2 regions of the Ramlibacter pinisoli genome follow, and region 2 is predicted to be linked to the other one. Evidence: predicted binding sites of a transcription regulator. Region 2 holds the regulator's gene; the other holds the start of a gene.
The links. Region 2 encodes NrdR, which represses ribonucleotide reductase genes. Its sites were predicted from a motif close to CACNANATNTNGTG; they were not measured.
Positions count from the first base shown of each region.

Region 1: GON04_RS12405 (ribonucleoside-diphosphate reductase subunit alpha) is a predicted target of NrdR. The motif match lies at 2,637-2,650, and genes of this name have one in related genera.

Region 1 is NZ_WSEL01000003.1:2,295,346-2,302,948, forward strand. It holds gene GON04_RS12390 (sensor histidine kinase) at 1-277, shown strand, start outside; gene GON04_RS12395 (sigma 54-interacting transcriptional regulator) at 274-1,746, shown strand; gene ampD (1,6-anhydro-N-acetylmuramyl-L-alanine amidase AmpD) at 1,724-2,305, shown strand; gene GON04_RS12405 (ribonucleoside-diphosphate reductase subunit alpha) at 2,714-5,644, shown strand; gene GON04_RS12410 (ribonucleotide-diphosphate reductase subunit beta) at 5,776-7,020, shown strand; gene GON04_RS12415 (histone H1-like DNA-binding protein) at 7,215-7,603, shown strand, end outside.
Region 2 is NZ_WSEL01000003.1:420,694-428,296, reverse strand. It holds gene GON04_RS03215 (PilC/PilY family type IV pilus protein) at 1-2,018, shown strand, start outside; gene GON04_RS03210 (GspH/FimT family pseudopilin) at 2,198-2,788, shown strand; gene nrdR (transcriptional regulator NrdR) at 2,795-3,244, opposite strand; gene glyA (serine hydroxymethyltransferase) at 3,260-4,504, opposite strand; ZMP/ZTP riboswitch at 4,540-4,665, opposite strand; gene GON04_RS03195 (lytic transglycosylase domain-containing protein) at 4,687-5,514, opposite strand; gene GON04_RS03190 (DUF349 domain-containing protein) at 6,221-7,603, shown strand, end outside.

The sequences.
Region 1 (7,603 bases), 1.9 Mb from region 2:
CGAGGCGCCCACGCTGGTGGTCTGGAGCGACGGCCCGGGGCTCGATCCGGCCGTCGAGTGGCACCTGTTCGAGCCGTTCTTCTCGTCCGAGAGCCGCTCCAGCGGTCTGGGCCTCTACATCTGCCGCCAGCTGTGCGAACGGCACGGGGCCAGCATCGGTTACCGGCGCGGCCCCGCGCCCGCCGGCGACCGGCGCAACGGCAACGCGTTTTTCGTGGCTTTCCGCACGGCCCCGCCGGCGACCGCCACTGTCGCGTTTGCGAGAATGGCGGCGTGAGCGCCCCACCCGCCGCTACCCCTGCCCAGGTCCTCGTCGTCGACGACGAGCCGGACCTGCGCACGCTCTACGAGCTGACGCTGCTGCGCGAGGGCTACCAGGTCGATTCGGCGGCCACGCTGGCCGACGCCTGGCAGCACCTGCAGGAGCGGCGCTTCGATGCCGTGATCACCGACATGCGCCTGCCCGACGGCCAGGGCCTGGAGCTGCTGCAGCGCATGCTGGTGCAGCAGCGCAGCGAGCGCTGCATCGTCATGACCGCCTACGGCTCGGCCGAGAACGCCGTCGAGGCGCTCAAGGCCGGTGCCTTCGACTACCTCACCAAGCCGGTCGACCTCAAGCAGTTCCGCAGCGTGGTCGCCTCGGCCATCCACGACCGCCAGCCGCCGGCGCGCGCCCGGGCCGCCGCGGCCGGACCGAAGGCGCCGGACCGTTCACCGGCCGGCGGCCAGGCCGCGCTCGACCGCCTGGTGGGCAACTCGGCGCCGATGCAGCAGGTCAAGGACCGGATCGCGCGGGTGGCCCGCAGCATGGCGCCGGTGCTGGTGCGCGGCGAGTCGGGCACCGGCAAGGAACTGGCGGCGCGCGCGCTGCATGCCTGCAGCCACCGTGCCGACGGCCCGTTCGTCGCGGTCAACTGCGGCGCCATCCCGGAATCGCTGCTCGAGGCCGAGTTCTTCGGCGCCCGCAAGGGCTCCTACACCGGAGCCAACGCCGACCGCGAGGGCTACTTCCAGGCCGCCCAGGGCGGCACGCTGTTCCTCGACGAGATCGGCGACCTGCCGCTGGCGATGCAGTCCAAGCTGCTGCGCGCCATCCAGGAGCGGCAGGTGCGGGCGCTGGGCTCCACCCAGGAGGACGCGGTCGACGTGCGCGTCGTCAGCGCCACCCACCGCGACCTGGCGGCCGACGTCGCCGGCGGCCGGTTCCGCCAGGACCTGTACTACCGCCTCAACGTGATCGAGATCGTGGTGCCGCCGCTGCGCGAGCGCCGCGACGACCTGCCGGCCCTGTGCGAGGCGCTGCTGGGCCGCATCGCCCAGGAAGCGGGCATGCCGGCGCCGGCTCTGTCGCCCGCGGTCATCGACCAGCTGGCCGCCCATCCGCTGGCCGGCAACGTGCGTGAACTGGAGAACCTGCTGCACCGCGCGGTGGCGCTGTCCGACGGCCAGGTGCTGCAGGTCGACGCCATCGCCGCCGCGGCCCCGCCCGCCCCGGTGCGGCCGCCGGCCGAGGTCGCCCAGGCGCCGGACGCTGCCCCGCCGGGGCTGCCCTCGGACCTGCAGGGCTACCTGGACCAGCGCGAGCGCGAGATCCTCGTGCGTGCGCTGCACGAGACCGGGTTCAACCGCACCGCCGCCGCCCAGCGGCTCGGGCTGAGCCTGCGGCAGATCCGCTACCGCATCGCCCGCCTCGCCATCGCCGTGCCGGGCGGGGACGATCCCAATGACGGCCCCCTCAGCGCCTGACGACGCACTCTGGTCGGGCGGCTGGTACCGCTTCGCGCGTCGCCTGGACTCGCCCAACTTCGGCCCGCGCCCGGCCGGCGCGCAGGTCGACCTGGTCGTGGTGCATTCGATCAGCCTGCCGCCAGGACAGTACGGCGGCGACGAAGTCCAGGCGCTGTTCACCAACACGCTCGACTGGGACGCCCATCCCTACTTCCGGCAGATCGAGGGCCTGCAGGTCTCGGCCCACTTCTATGTGCGCCGCGGCGGCGAGCTGTGGCAGTTCGTCAGCTGCGACGAGCGGGCCTGGCATGCGGGCGCGTCGCACTGGCGCGGGCGCGGCAACTGCAACGACGACTCGGTCGGCATCGAACTCGAGGGGCTGGAGGGCGAGCCGTTCGAGCCGGCGCAATACGAGGCGCTGGCGGCGGTCTGCGCGGCCCTCGCGCAGCGCTATCCGGTGCGCCACGTGGCCGGCCACGAACACATCGCGCCCGGCCGCAAGCAGGACCCCGGCAGCGGCTTCGACTGGGCCCTGCTGCGCCGCCACCTCGGTTGGGACGCGACCGCGTTTCCGTAACCGGGTGCAACGCGTTGCGCCAGCGCGACCACTACATCTAGCGTATTGCCTCGACATGAGGCACTAGCTATAGTGGATTTTCCAGGGAAGAGGTGTCAACGCCATGGATCCACGAGCCGACGAAACACCGTTGCCGCAAGGCCCATACAGCCGCTGTGGATGGCTTGCACACAAGCTCAACCGTCGCTGCCGCTGAGCCATGGCCGATCAGGCACGGTTGGTGCTGTCCGGCGTGCCCGCCGGTGCCCAAACTACCCACTTGCTGTCCACAGCTTGTGCACCTTCCACCCACTGGTTAAACACTACCTATAGTGCTTGCAAGCACCCGGGGCACTATCTATAGTGCTTCAGCACCCTGAACGGGTACACTCCGCCACCCCGAAAGAGATACACAGCCCGAGGATCTCCATGCAATCTTCCACGAGCATCGCCAGCACCACGACTTCCGCCCTTTCGCCCTCGGGCGCGGCCGGTGGCACCGTCTCCAGCGCGGCCCCCGCCGCCCTGGCCCACTACCAGATCATCCGGCGCAACGGCGCCGTCGTCCCCTTCGAGCCGAACAAGATCGCCGTCGCCATGATGAAGGCGTTCCTGGCCGTGCACGGCACCCAGGGCGCGGCCTCCGCCAGCGTGCGCGAGACCGTCGACGGCCTGACGCAGGCCGTCATCCGCGCGCTGGTGCGCTCGCGCCCGGGCGGCGGCACCTTCCACATCGAGGACGTGCAGGACCAGGTCGAACTGGGCCTGATGCGTGGCGGCCACCACGACATCGCGCGCGCCTACGTGCTGTACCGCGACCGCCGCGCCCAGGAGCGCGCCAAGCAGAGCCAGCCGGCCGCCCCCGAGGCACCGGTGCTGCACGTCACCGACGGCGGCCGCCGCGTCGAACTCGACCTGGGCCACCTGCAGTCGCTGATCGAGCACGCCTGCCGCAACCTGTCGGCCGACGTCAAGGCCGATCCCATCGTCGCCGAGACGATGCGCAACCTGTACGACGGCGTGCCGATCGACGAGGTCTACAAGGCGTCCATCCTGGCGGCCCGCACGCTGATCGAGAAGGACCCCGACTACACCTACGCCACCGCGCGCCTGCTGCTGCACACCATCTTCAAGGAGGTGCTGGGCCGCGACATCACGCCGGCCGAGATGGCCGGCAGCTACGCCGACTACTTCCCCGGCTTCGTCAAGAAGGGGGTCGAGGCCGAGCTGCTCAACCCCGAGCTGCTGCAGTACGACCTGAAGCGCCTGGGCGCCGCCCTGAAGGCCGACCGCGACATGCAGTTCGACTACCTGGGCCTGCAGACGCTGTACGACCGCTACTTCCTGCACGTGCGCAAGACCCGCATCGAGCTGCCGCAGGCCTTCTTCATGCGCGTGGCGATGGGCCTGGCGCTCAACGAGATCGACCGCGAGGCGCGCGCCATCGAGTTCTACGAGGTGCTGTCGAGCTTCGACTTCATGTCGTCGACCCCGACCCTGTTCAACAGCGGCACCCTGCGCTCGCAGCTGTCGTCCTGCTACCTCACGACCGTGCCCGACGACCTGGACGGCATCTACGAGTCGATCAAGGAAAACGCCCTGCTGTCCAAGTTCGCCGGCGGCCTGGGCAACGACTGGACCCGCGTGCGCGCCCTGGGCTCGCACATCAAGGGCACCAACGGCGAGTCGCAGGGCGTCGTGCCGTTCCTGAAGGTCGTGAACGACACCGCCGTGGCGGTCAACCAGGGCGGCAAGCGCAAGGGCGCCGTCTGCACCTACCTGGAGAGCTGGCACCTCGACATCGAGGAGTTCCTGGAGCTGCGCAAGAACACCGGCGACGACCGCCGGCGCACCCATGACATGAACACGGCCAACTGGATCCCCGACCTGTTCATGCGCCGCGTCATGGAAAAGGGCGAGTGGACGCTGTTCTCGCCCTCCTCCGTGCCCGACCTGCACGACAAGTTCGGCGAGGAGTTCGAGCGCGCCTACGTCGCCTACGAGGACAAGGCCCGGCGCGGCGAGATCAAGCCCAGCAAGACGGTGCCGGCCTCCGACATGTGGCGCAAGATGCTCTCGATGCTGTTCGAGACCGGCCATCCCTGGATCACGTTCAAGGATGCCTGCAACGTGCGCTCGCCCCAGCAGCACGCCGGCGTCGTGCACTCGTCCAACCTGTGCACCGAGATCACGCTCAACACCAGCGACACCGAGACCGCCGTCTGCAACCTGGGTTCGGTCAACCTGCTGCAGCACCTGAAGGACGGGCAGATCGACCAGGACAAGCTGCAGCACACGATCCGGGTGGCGATGCGCATGCTCGACAACGTGATCGACATCAACTACTACGCGGTCAAGAAGGCGCGCGACTCCAACCTGCGCCACCGCCCGGTGGGCCTGGGCGTCATGGGCTTCCAGGATGCGCTGTACGAGCTGCGCATTCCCTATGCCTCGGAACAGGCGGTGCAGTTCGCCGACCGCTCGATGGAGGCGGTCTGCTACCACGCCTACTGGGCCTCGACCGAGCTGGCCCGCGAACGCGGCCGCTACTCCAGCTTCAAGGGCTCGCTGTGGGACCAGGGCCTGCTGCCGCCCGACACGCTTGACCTGCTGGCCAAGGCCCGCGGCGGCTATGTCGAGGTCGACCGCTCGGCCACCCTCGACTGGGACGCACTGCGCCGCAAGATCGCGCAGGACGGCATGCGCAACTCCAACTGCGTGGCCATCGCCCCCACCGCCACCATCTCCAACATCATCGGCGTCGACGCTTCCATCGAGCCGTGCTTCGGCAACCTGTCGGTCAAGTCCAACCTGTCCGGCGAGTTCACCGTCATCAACCACTACCTGGTGCGCGACCTCAAGCGGCTGGGCCTGTGGGACGACGTGATGGTGATGGACCTCAAGCACTTCGACGGCTCGCTGCGCCCCATCGACCGCGTGCCCCAGGAGGTCAAGGCCCTGTACGCCACCGCCTTCGAGGTCGAGCCGGTGTGGCTGGTCGAGGCGGCGGCGCGGCGCCAGAAGTGGATCGACCAGGCCCAGTCGCTGAACATCTACATGGCCGGCGCGTCGGGCAAGAAGCTGGACGACACCTACAAGCTGGCGTGGCTGCGCGGCCTGAAGACGACCTACTACCTGCGCACCATCAGCGCGACGCACGCCGAGAAGTCGACCGTGCAATCGGGTCGCCTGAACGCGGTGGCCTCGGGTGCGGGCGGTGCACTGAACGCCGGTGCGGCAGGCGCTCCGTCGGCGCTCGAAGCAGCGGCCGCTGCAGCGCAGGCACAGATGAATGCGACGCCCGCGACCGACATCAAGTTCTGCGCGATCGACGACCCCACGTGCGAGGCGTGCCAGTAACGACGAAGAGAGATGTGTCGGCGTTCTCCGACAGGACGCCGATGCAAACGAGCAACACAATCGCGCCGTGATGTGAACAGACACTTTGCAACACACATCAGGGCTCCGATAATTCGAGCACTGGAAAACACATGCTGACCTGGGACGACGAAGTCAAGCCCACATCGCCAAATTCTGTGAGTAGCGGTTCGCACGTGAACCGCGAGGCGAGCCTGTCGCCGCTGCCGACCGCAGCACTCCACACCCAATCCGTTTCGCCCGCCGTTGCCCAGCCCGCACTGCGCGTCCTCGACGACGGCGCCACCGTGCCGGCGCAGCCGGCTCCGGTCGCTGCCGCCAGCGCCGCGGCCAGCAGCCAGCGCCGCGTCAACGCGGCCGACAAGCGCATCATCAACGGCCAGACCGACGTCAACCAGCTGGTCCCGTTCAAGTACAAGTGGGCCTGGGAGAAGTACCTGGCCACCTGCGCCAACCACTGGATGCCGCAGGAAGTGAACATGACGCGCGACATCGCGTTGTGGAAGGACCCCAACGGCCTGACCGAGGACGAGCGCCGCGTCATCAAGCGCAACCTCGGCTTCTTCGTCACCGCCGACTCGCTGGCCGCCAACAACATCGTGCTGGGCACCTACCGGCACATCACCGCCCCCGAATGCCGCCAGTTCCTGCTGCGCCAGGCGTTCGAGGAGGCGATCCACACCCACGCCTACCAGTACATCGTGGAGTCGCTGGGCCTGGACGAGAGCGAGATCTTCAACGCGTACCACGAGGTGCCGTCGATCCGCGACAAGGACAACTTCCTGATCCCCTTCATCGAGGCGATCATGGATCCCAACTTCCACACCGGCACGCCGGAAGCCGACCAGACGCTGCTCAAGAGCCTGATCGTCTTCGCCTGTCTGATGGAAGGGCTCTTCTTCTATGTCGGCTTCACCCAGATCCTGGCGCTGGGCCGGCAGAACAAGATGACCGGTGCTGCCGAGCAGTACCAGTACATCCTGCGGGACGAGTCGATGCACTGCAACTTCGGCATCGACCTGATCAACCAGCTGAAGCTGGAGAACCCGCACCTGTGGACGGCCGAGTTCAAGGCCGAGATCCGCGGCCTGTTCCAGAAGGCCGTCGAACTTGAATACCGCTATGCCGAGGACACCATGCCGCGTGGCGTGCTGGGCCTCAACGCCTCCATGTTCAAGGGCTACCTGCGCTACATCGCCAACCGGCGTGCCACGCAGATCGGCCTCGAAGCGCTGTTCCCCAACGAGGAGAACCCGTTTCCCTGGATGAGCGAGATGATTGACCTGAAGAAAGAGCGCAACTTCTTCGAAACCCGCGTGATCGAGTACCAGTCGGGTGGCGCGCTTTCCTGGGATTGAAGGCAACTGCAAGGTAGTTCGGGTTTGTAGATTCGCCCGCATGGACGACCGGCCGCCAAGAGCCGGCGCCGCGCGGGTCACGGTGTTCATGGCGCTGGGCCGAGGCCCAACACCATGGATCGCTTGGTGCCACCAACAAGGTGCCGAGTGCTTCTTTCGTTGATGTTGATGTCAACTTGAACAGGAGAATGGAAATGGCAACTGCAAAGAAAGCCGCCGCGAAGAAGGCTCCGGCGAAGAAATCGGCCGCCAAGAAGGCGCCGGCGAAGAAGGCCACCGCCAAGAAGGCCCCGGCCAAGAAGGCGGCAGCGAAGAAGGCTCCGGCCAAGAAGGTCGCCGCGAAGAAGGTTGCGGCCAAGAAGGCGCCGGCGAAGAAGGCTGCTGCGAAGAAGGCGCCGGCGAAGAAGGCCGCTGCGAAGAAGGCCCCCGCCAAGAAGGCCGCTGCGAAGAAGGCGCCGGCGAAGAAGGCCGCTGCGAAAAAGGGCGCTGCGAAAAAGGCTGCCAAGAAGGCGCCTGCGAAAAAAGCTGCGAAAGCGCCTGCGAAAAAGGCGGCGAAGAAGGCCCCCGCGAAAAAGGCGGCGAA
Region 2 (7,603 bases):
CCTCGTTCACCTACTCCGTTCCGCTTCCCGCAACCCCGGCAACCGTGCCCGGCGGCACGACAGTCGGTATCGGCGGCGGCTCGGTCAACGCGATCTCGGTGGCGCGCGACGCGAATGGCCTCGTCACCGTCACGGCGCCGACGAACCCGTTCCTGACCGGGGACATGATCACCGTCGCGGCGGTCAGCGGGCCCTACACTGACGAAAGCGAGTACCTGGGCTCGTACCCGATCACCTGCACCAGTCTGCTGAACTGCACGACGTTCACCTACCAGATCGCCGTCACGCCGGCCCGGCAGGCCACGGGCGCCAACATGCAGGCGTACAGCTCGACCTCGCCGCCCGATCGCGACACCGTCATCAAGTGGGTTCGCGGCCTCGACAGCGAGGGCGACGAGAACGGGCCGGGCAGCGGCATCACGGTGCGCGGTTCGATCCACGGCGACGTGCTGCATTCCCGCCCCCTGGTGGTCAACTACGGCGACACCCGCGGCATCGTGGCCTTCTACGGCGCCAACGACGGCGTGTTCCGCGCCGTCAACGGCAACCAGACCGGCAACATCGGCAACGTGCCGGCCGGTGGCGAGCTGTGGGGGCTGATCCTTCCGGAACACTACGCCTACCTCAACCGGCTGCGCAGGAACTCCCCGGAACTGAAGTTCCCGTCGACGGCCCTGCCGTCGGCGCAGCCGAAGAACTACTTCATCGACGGCCCGACCGGCGCCTACCAGCGGCTCGCCGCCGACGGGACGGTCGCCACGTCCTACCTCTACCTGACGATGCGGCGCGGTGGCCGGTTCATCTATGGCCTGGACGTCAGCCAGCCGCAGTCGCCCCAGCGGCTCTGGACCATCAGCAACACCAGCACCGGCTTCGAGGAACTGGGCCAGACCTGGTCGCGCCCGCGGCTGACGGTGCTGCAGAACTGGGCCAACCCGGTGCTGGTCTTCGGCGGCGGCTATGACCCGGCCCAGGACACCGAGCCGCCCGGCACGTCCACCATGGGTCGCGCCGTCTACATCGTCGATGCCGTCAGCGGTGACCTGGTCTGGAGCGCCACGCCCGGCTGCACCACCTCGGCGACCTGCAAGCAGGTGTCGGGCATGACGCAGCCGATCCCGTCCGACGTCACGTTCGTCGACCGCGACAACGACGGCCGGGTCGACAAGCTGTACGTCGGCGACCTGGGCGGCAACGTGTGGCGCCTGGACGTGAGCAACAGCGACCGCACCCGCTGGTCGGTCACCAAGATCGCCGCCCTGGGCTGCGACAACGGTGCCGCGGCGAACCCGACCTGCCCCATCGTCTCCCCCGACACGGTGGCGCGCGCACCGCGCAAGTTCTTCTTCCCGCCCTCGGTGCTGACCATCAAGGGCCCGGGCGCGACCGGGTCCTACGAGGCGATCTCCATTGCCTCCGGTGACCGCGAGCATCCGCTGAAGAACACGGGCAACGGCTCGTCCTACAACGTGGTCGACCGTTTCTTCATGCTCAAGGACACGGGCACCACGGTCGGCACGCCGGATACCCACGACCTGAACCTGAGCAACCTGTTCAACGCCACCAGCACGAACTGGAACGGGACCCGGGACGGCTTCTACATCACCCTCGCTACGGGCGAGAAGGTGGTCAATGCGCCTCTGACGGTCAATGGCACGGTGTTCTTCTCGACCAACAAGCCGATCGACACCAGCGCCACCTGCGCCGCCAACCTGGGCCAGGCCAAGGCCTACGGCGTCAGCCCCTTCGACGGGTCGGCCGTGAGCAACGTGCTGCAGGGCGGCGGCATGCCCCCCAGCGCGGTGGCCGGCGTGGTGCAGATCACCAAGACCACCAACAACGGCAACGGCAGCACGACCACCACGACCACGAACGAGAAGTTCTGCATCGGCTGCGGCATCGCCGGCGACCAGCTGGGCGGCACGAACAGCACCCCTTGCAACTCGGCACTCGAGAACTGCAACGTGGGCAAGGTGATCCCGAAGAGGTTGAAGCGGACTTACTGGTACAAGAAATAGCCGCAAAGCGGGACGGGGACTGGGGGGCCATGAGGCCCCCTTTTTTTTCGCCCCGTGGCCGGTTCGCTAGCCTGGGGGGCGCCCGGTGAACTGGCGCACAGCCTGGCGGTGACTTGGGGCGACGGGCCGGTGGGGCAGAGTTGCCTTGGCGATGCGCCCGCAGCGCCTAGATTGCGGGCATGGGGAGAACCACACCGCGCTCGGGCAGCGGCCGCGCCTGGCAGGGGCGCAGGCCGCCCGAGCCCGGCTTCACGCTGGTCGAGGTGCTGGCCGTGCTGGCGGTGTCGGCCGTCCTTGCCTCGACCGCCATGCCGTCCCTGCGCGCTCTCGCCGCATCGGTGCGTGTGAGCGCGGCCGCCAACGACCTGCTCGGGGACCTGCTGCTCACCCGCAGCGAGGCCATCCACCGGCGCGGGCGCGTGGTGTCCTGCAAGTCGTCGAACGGGTCATCCTGCGCCGACGCCGGCGGCTGGCAGCAGGGCTGGATCGTGTTCGTGGACGGCGACGACGACGGGCAGCGCGATGCGTCGGAGCCCCTGCTGCAGCGCCAGGGGGCGTTGCCGGCCGACGTGCGCCTCACCGGCAACGGCAGCCTGGCGCGCTACGTGGCCTATGTGGGCAACGGGTCCACGCGGCTGGTGGGCGGCGGTTTCCAGGCCGGCACCCTGACCGTCTGCCGCGAGTCGGCGGGGCCCACGGCGGCCCGGCAGATCGTCATCAACGCCAGCGGCCGCCCGCGCGTGCAGAAGACAACGGTCGGCAGTTGCTGACCAGGTCTAGCGCCGGATCTCGTCGACCACCGTCTTGAATTCGTCGATGTCCTCGAAGCTGCGGTACACGCTGGCAAAGCGCACGTAGCCCACCTTGTCGAGCTTCTTCAGCTCGCGCATCACGAGCTCCCCGATGCGGGCACTTGGGATTTCGCGCAGGCCGAGGTTGAGCAGCTTCTCCTCGATGCGTTCCACCGCGCCGTCGACCTGCTCGGTGCTGACCGGCCGCTTGCGCAGCGCCAGCGTCATGGAACCGAGCAGCTTGGCGCGCTCGTAGTCGATGCGGCGGCCATCCTTCTTGACCACCGCGGGGAAGGTGACGTCGGGCCGCTCGTAGGTGGTGAAGCGCTTCTCGCAGTGGGCGCACTGGCGGCGCCGGCGGATGAAGTCCCCGTCTTCGGCGACGCGCGTCTCCACCACCTGGGTATCGACGTTGCCGCAGAAGGGGCACTTCATCACAGTCTCACTTGCTCACTTGTAGACCGGGAACCGGCGGGTGAGGGCGTTGACCTTCTCGCGCACCGCCGCGATGTTGGCCGGGTCGCGCGGGTTGTCCAGCACGTCGGCGATGAGGTTGGCGGTGATCCGCGCCTCGTCCTCCCGGAACCCGCGGGTGGTCATGGCGGGCGTGCCGATTCGCACGCCGCTGGTGACCATCGGCTTCTCGGGATCGTTGGGGATGGCGTTCTTGTTGATCGTCATGTGCGCGCTGCCCAGCACCGCCTCGGCGTCCTTGCCGGTGATGCCCTTGGCGCGCAGGTCGACCAGCATGACGTGGCTCTCGGTGCGGCCGCTGACGATGCGCAGGCCGCGCTCGACCAGCGTCTCGGCCACCACGCGGGCGTTCTTCACCACCTGCTGCTGGTAGGCCTTGAACTCGGGCTGGAGCGCCTCCTTGAAGGCGACCGCCTTGGCGGCGATGACGTGCATCAGCGGGCCGCCCTGCAGGCCGGGGAAGATGGCGCTGTTGATCGCCTTCTCATGCTGCGACTTCATCAGGATGATGCCGCCGCGCGGGCCGCGCAGGCTCTTGTGGGTGGTGGAAGTCACCACGTCGGCGTGCGGCACCGGGTTGGGGTACTCGCCGGCGGCGATGAGGCCGGCATAGTGGGCCATGTCGACCATGAAGATGGCCCCGACCTCGCGGGCGACCCGGGCGAAGCGCTCGAAGTCGATGCGCAGGGCGTAGGCGGAGGCGCCGGCGATGATCAGCTTGGGCCTGGTCTCGCGCGCCTTGCGCTCCATGGCGTCGTAGTCGATCGCTTCCTGGGCGTCCAGGCCGTAGGAGACCACGTTGAACCACTTGCCGCTCATGTTGAGCGCCATGCCGTGCGTGAGGTGGCCGCCTTCGGCCAGACTCATGCCCATGATGGTGTCGCCGGGCTTGAGGAAGGCCAGGAACACGGCCTCGTTGGCCTGCGCGCCGGAATGGGCCTGCACGTTGGCGGCCTCGGCGCCGAACAGCTGCTTGACGCGGTCGATCGCCAGCTGCTCGGCGATGTCGACGTTCTCGCAGCCGCCGTAATAGCGCTTGCCGGGATAGCCCTCGGCGTACTTGTTGGTGAGCTGCGTGCCCTGGGCCGCCATGACGGCGGGGGAAGCGTAGTTCTCGCTGGCGATCAGCTCGATGTGCTCTTCCTGGCGGCGGTTCTCGGCGACGATGGCCGTCCACAGCTCGGGATCGGCTTGCTCGATGAGGATGTTGCGGTGGTACATGGCGGCAGTCCAGACGTGTGGTCCCTGTGATGCACAAGGGCTGCCCAGGCGAACGGCGGAACACCGGCGACTGCGCCGGCGGCACGCTTCCCAGTGGTGGCCCACGTCAGCGCCAGGGCCCCTGCAGGGCGCCGCGCCTATCGCCAGTCGCGTACCGGGAAGAGTGTAGCCGAGCCCGGAGGTCAGAAAATGGAGGCGACCTTGTCGGCAGCCCGCTCGGGCGCGGCCAGCGGCTCGTCCTTCGCCGGCACCGGGACCACCGTGCGCAGCGTGCCCGGCGGTGCCAGCGGCACGGCGCGGCCGGCGGCCACCTGCTGCAGGCGGGCGTGTTCGGCCATCACCTTGTCGGCGTAGCCGCCGTCCTCGGCCAGCAGGGCGGCGCCGACGTAGAACTTCAGCCCGCCCTGCAGGGAGCCGGCGCGCTGGATGCACTCCTGCAGCACCTTGACACCCACCCGCAGGTTGGTCACGGGGTCGAAGGCCGCCAGCTTGCCGCCGAAGATCTCGTACTTGTCGCTGTGCACGCCGGTCATGACCTGCATCAGGCCCTGGGCGCCCACCGGGCTCTGGGCGAACGGGTTGAAGCCGGATTCCACGGCCATGACCGCCAGGATCAGGGTGGGGTCGAGCTTGGTCTTGCGGCCGACCTCGTAGGCCTCGGCGACCAGGGCGCTCACCGGTTCCGGCGCCACGCGGTACTTCTTGCTCAGCCAATAGGCGACGGCGGCCTGCTGCTTGGGCAGGTCCTTGGGGTTGGCCGCCGTGGCGCGGTCGATGGCGTCCAGCTCGGGCACCATGCCCAGCGCCGCCACCTGCCGGGCCTGCAGCCAGCTCATCAGCTGGGACTCGCCCACCTGCCGCAGGTCCGGCCGGACCGAGAGCATGGCGAGCGCGAACACGACGCTGACGCCGACGAGGGCGAATCCGTTGTGGGTGATCTCGAAGAAGCCCTCGGCGACATCGGATGCGAAGGTTCGCAATGCCTGGGCCACTCGTCCTGACGCTGTCATAGCACGCCTTTCTACGCGCGGGGCTTGCTGGGGGGCGCTCGTTCGAGCGCGCCGTCCATCAAGCTCCTCGTTTGGATTGGGTCGCCATCGAGGCCCCGGGGCTCCCTTGGAGGGACCTGCAACAGGGCGACGACTTTGCCGGGTTCGGCAGCGGTTCGGGTGTCCCCCGCCATGTGGCTGGACGGGACGGGCGGATTCTAGGAGGCTGCCTAATAACGAGTCAAGAATTAAAGAGTTATTTCTTATGCAAAAAATTGCCAATGGAAACACCAATTTACGGCGTTCGGGCCTGCTGAACCGTCGTCCGGCGGCGAATCACCGTGTCAGCCGATGCCCACCCGCTGGATGCCCATCCACCCGCATTGGGCAGGAGCGGCTGATTGAAAACTCGCATTGGCAATGGGATGGCGATTCCTCTAACTTGTCTGGGCTCGAGTGATCGAGCATTGAACCGGTCCCGCCACTCCGGTAGCGGAGCCGGTCCCTCCTGGGGGCAATCTCTTGCTCCCGGTGGCGCCGGGACGATGAGCTCCTGGCGGCACAAGCGACGTCGGCCTCGTGCCGTCGCCAAGCCCGGCAGACCGGCTTCAGGCCCCTGCCGGGCTTTCTCGTTTTTGCGGCCTCGCTGGTGTCATTCGCTTTCGCGGCGAGAATACGGCCCGGCCCCCGCAGACGCGAGGGCGTGTTTTTTTCAGATCCGACCCAAGTGACCGCTACCAGCTCCAAACCTTCCGACACCCAGGCCCTCGACGAGATGACGGGCGGTGCCTTCTCCGCGCCCACCTCGGGCGAGCGCGCCGCGCGCCTGCGTGACTGGCTGGCGGGCAACCCGGGCGGCGAGCAGTTGCAGGAGGTCTACCGGGAACTGAGCGCCCGCGACAAGGGAGCCGCCCGCCTGGTGCGCGCGCGCCTGGACGAGATCAAGCGCAGCAAGGGCCAGGAGGCCATCGCCGCCGAGTGGGCGCAGAAGGCCGAGGGCCTGCTCGGACAGCCGCGCGTGAACATCGCCGACGCCATGGCCTGGCAGCGCGACGCCGCCAAGGCTGGCGCTCCGCTCAGCCGGGAGCCGCTGGCGTCGCTCAAGACGCGCCTGGCCGACCGCGTGAAGGGCATCGAGGACCTGCAGCATCGGGTCCAGGTGCAGCGCGAGGCCGCCGTCCTGCTGGCCCAGCGCATCGAGGTGCTGTCCACCAAGTCGTGGCGCGACGCCCAGGGGGCCGCCGACGCACTGCGGGCCGACGTGCCGGAATGGCAGTCGCAGGCCGACGCCCTGGTGGCCGATTCCAACTGGGCCAGCGTCGACCCCCGTTTCCCGCCCCTGCTGGAAGCCTCGCGCGGGCAGCTGCAGGCCGTGTGGGAGGCGTTCCAGAGCGCGCTCGCCCTGGCCGCCGCGGCCGACGCCGATCCGGCGGCGCCGCTGCCGCCGGTGCCCGTGTGGGCCGATGAACTGCGCGCCGCGCGCGGCGTGCCGGTTGAGGCGCCCGCCGCCAAGCCGGCGCGGCCCAAGGTCGACCCGGAGGTGCGCGCCAAGGCCAACGAGACGGTCGGCGCCGCGCTGGTCAAGCTCGAACAGGAACTGGCGCAGGGCCACGGCAAGGCGACTTCGGGCGCCGCTGCGGCGCTGCGCAATGCCCTGAAGGAACACGGCAAGCTGATCGAGGACAAGCTGGAGAACCAGGCCCATGCGCTGCTCGCCTCGGCGGGCGAGCTCGAGGGCTGGCAGCGCTGGCGTGCCGACCAGCTGCGCCAGGAACTGGTCGCCAAGGCCGAGGGCCTGTTCGAGACCGTCGCCACCGTCCCGGCGGCTGCGCTCGAGCAGCCGGTGGAGCCCGCTGCGGCCCCGGCTCCGGCCCCGGCCGAAGGCCAGCCCGAAGCAAGTGCGGCAGCGGCCGAAGCTGGCACCGCTGGCGACGCGCCGCCCGAGCAGGCCGCGGCGCCGGCACCCGCGCCCGCGCCGGCGCCGGCGCTCGCACCGGCACCCGCACCCGGCCAGCACGTGATCCGCAAGCCGCGCTTCGGCGGCCGCAAGATGCAGGAACAGCTGCGTGCCCTGCGCGAGCAGTGGAAGCAGGTCGACCAGGGCGGGCCG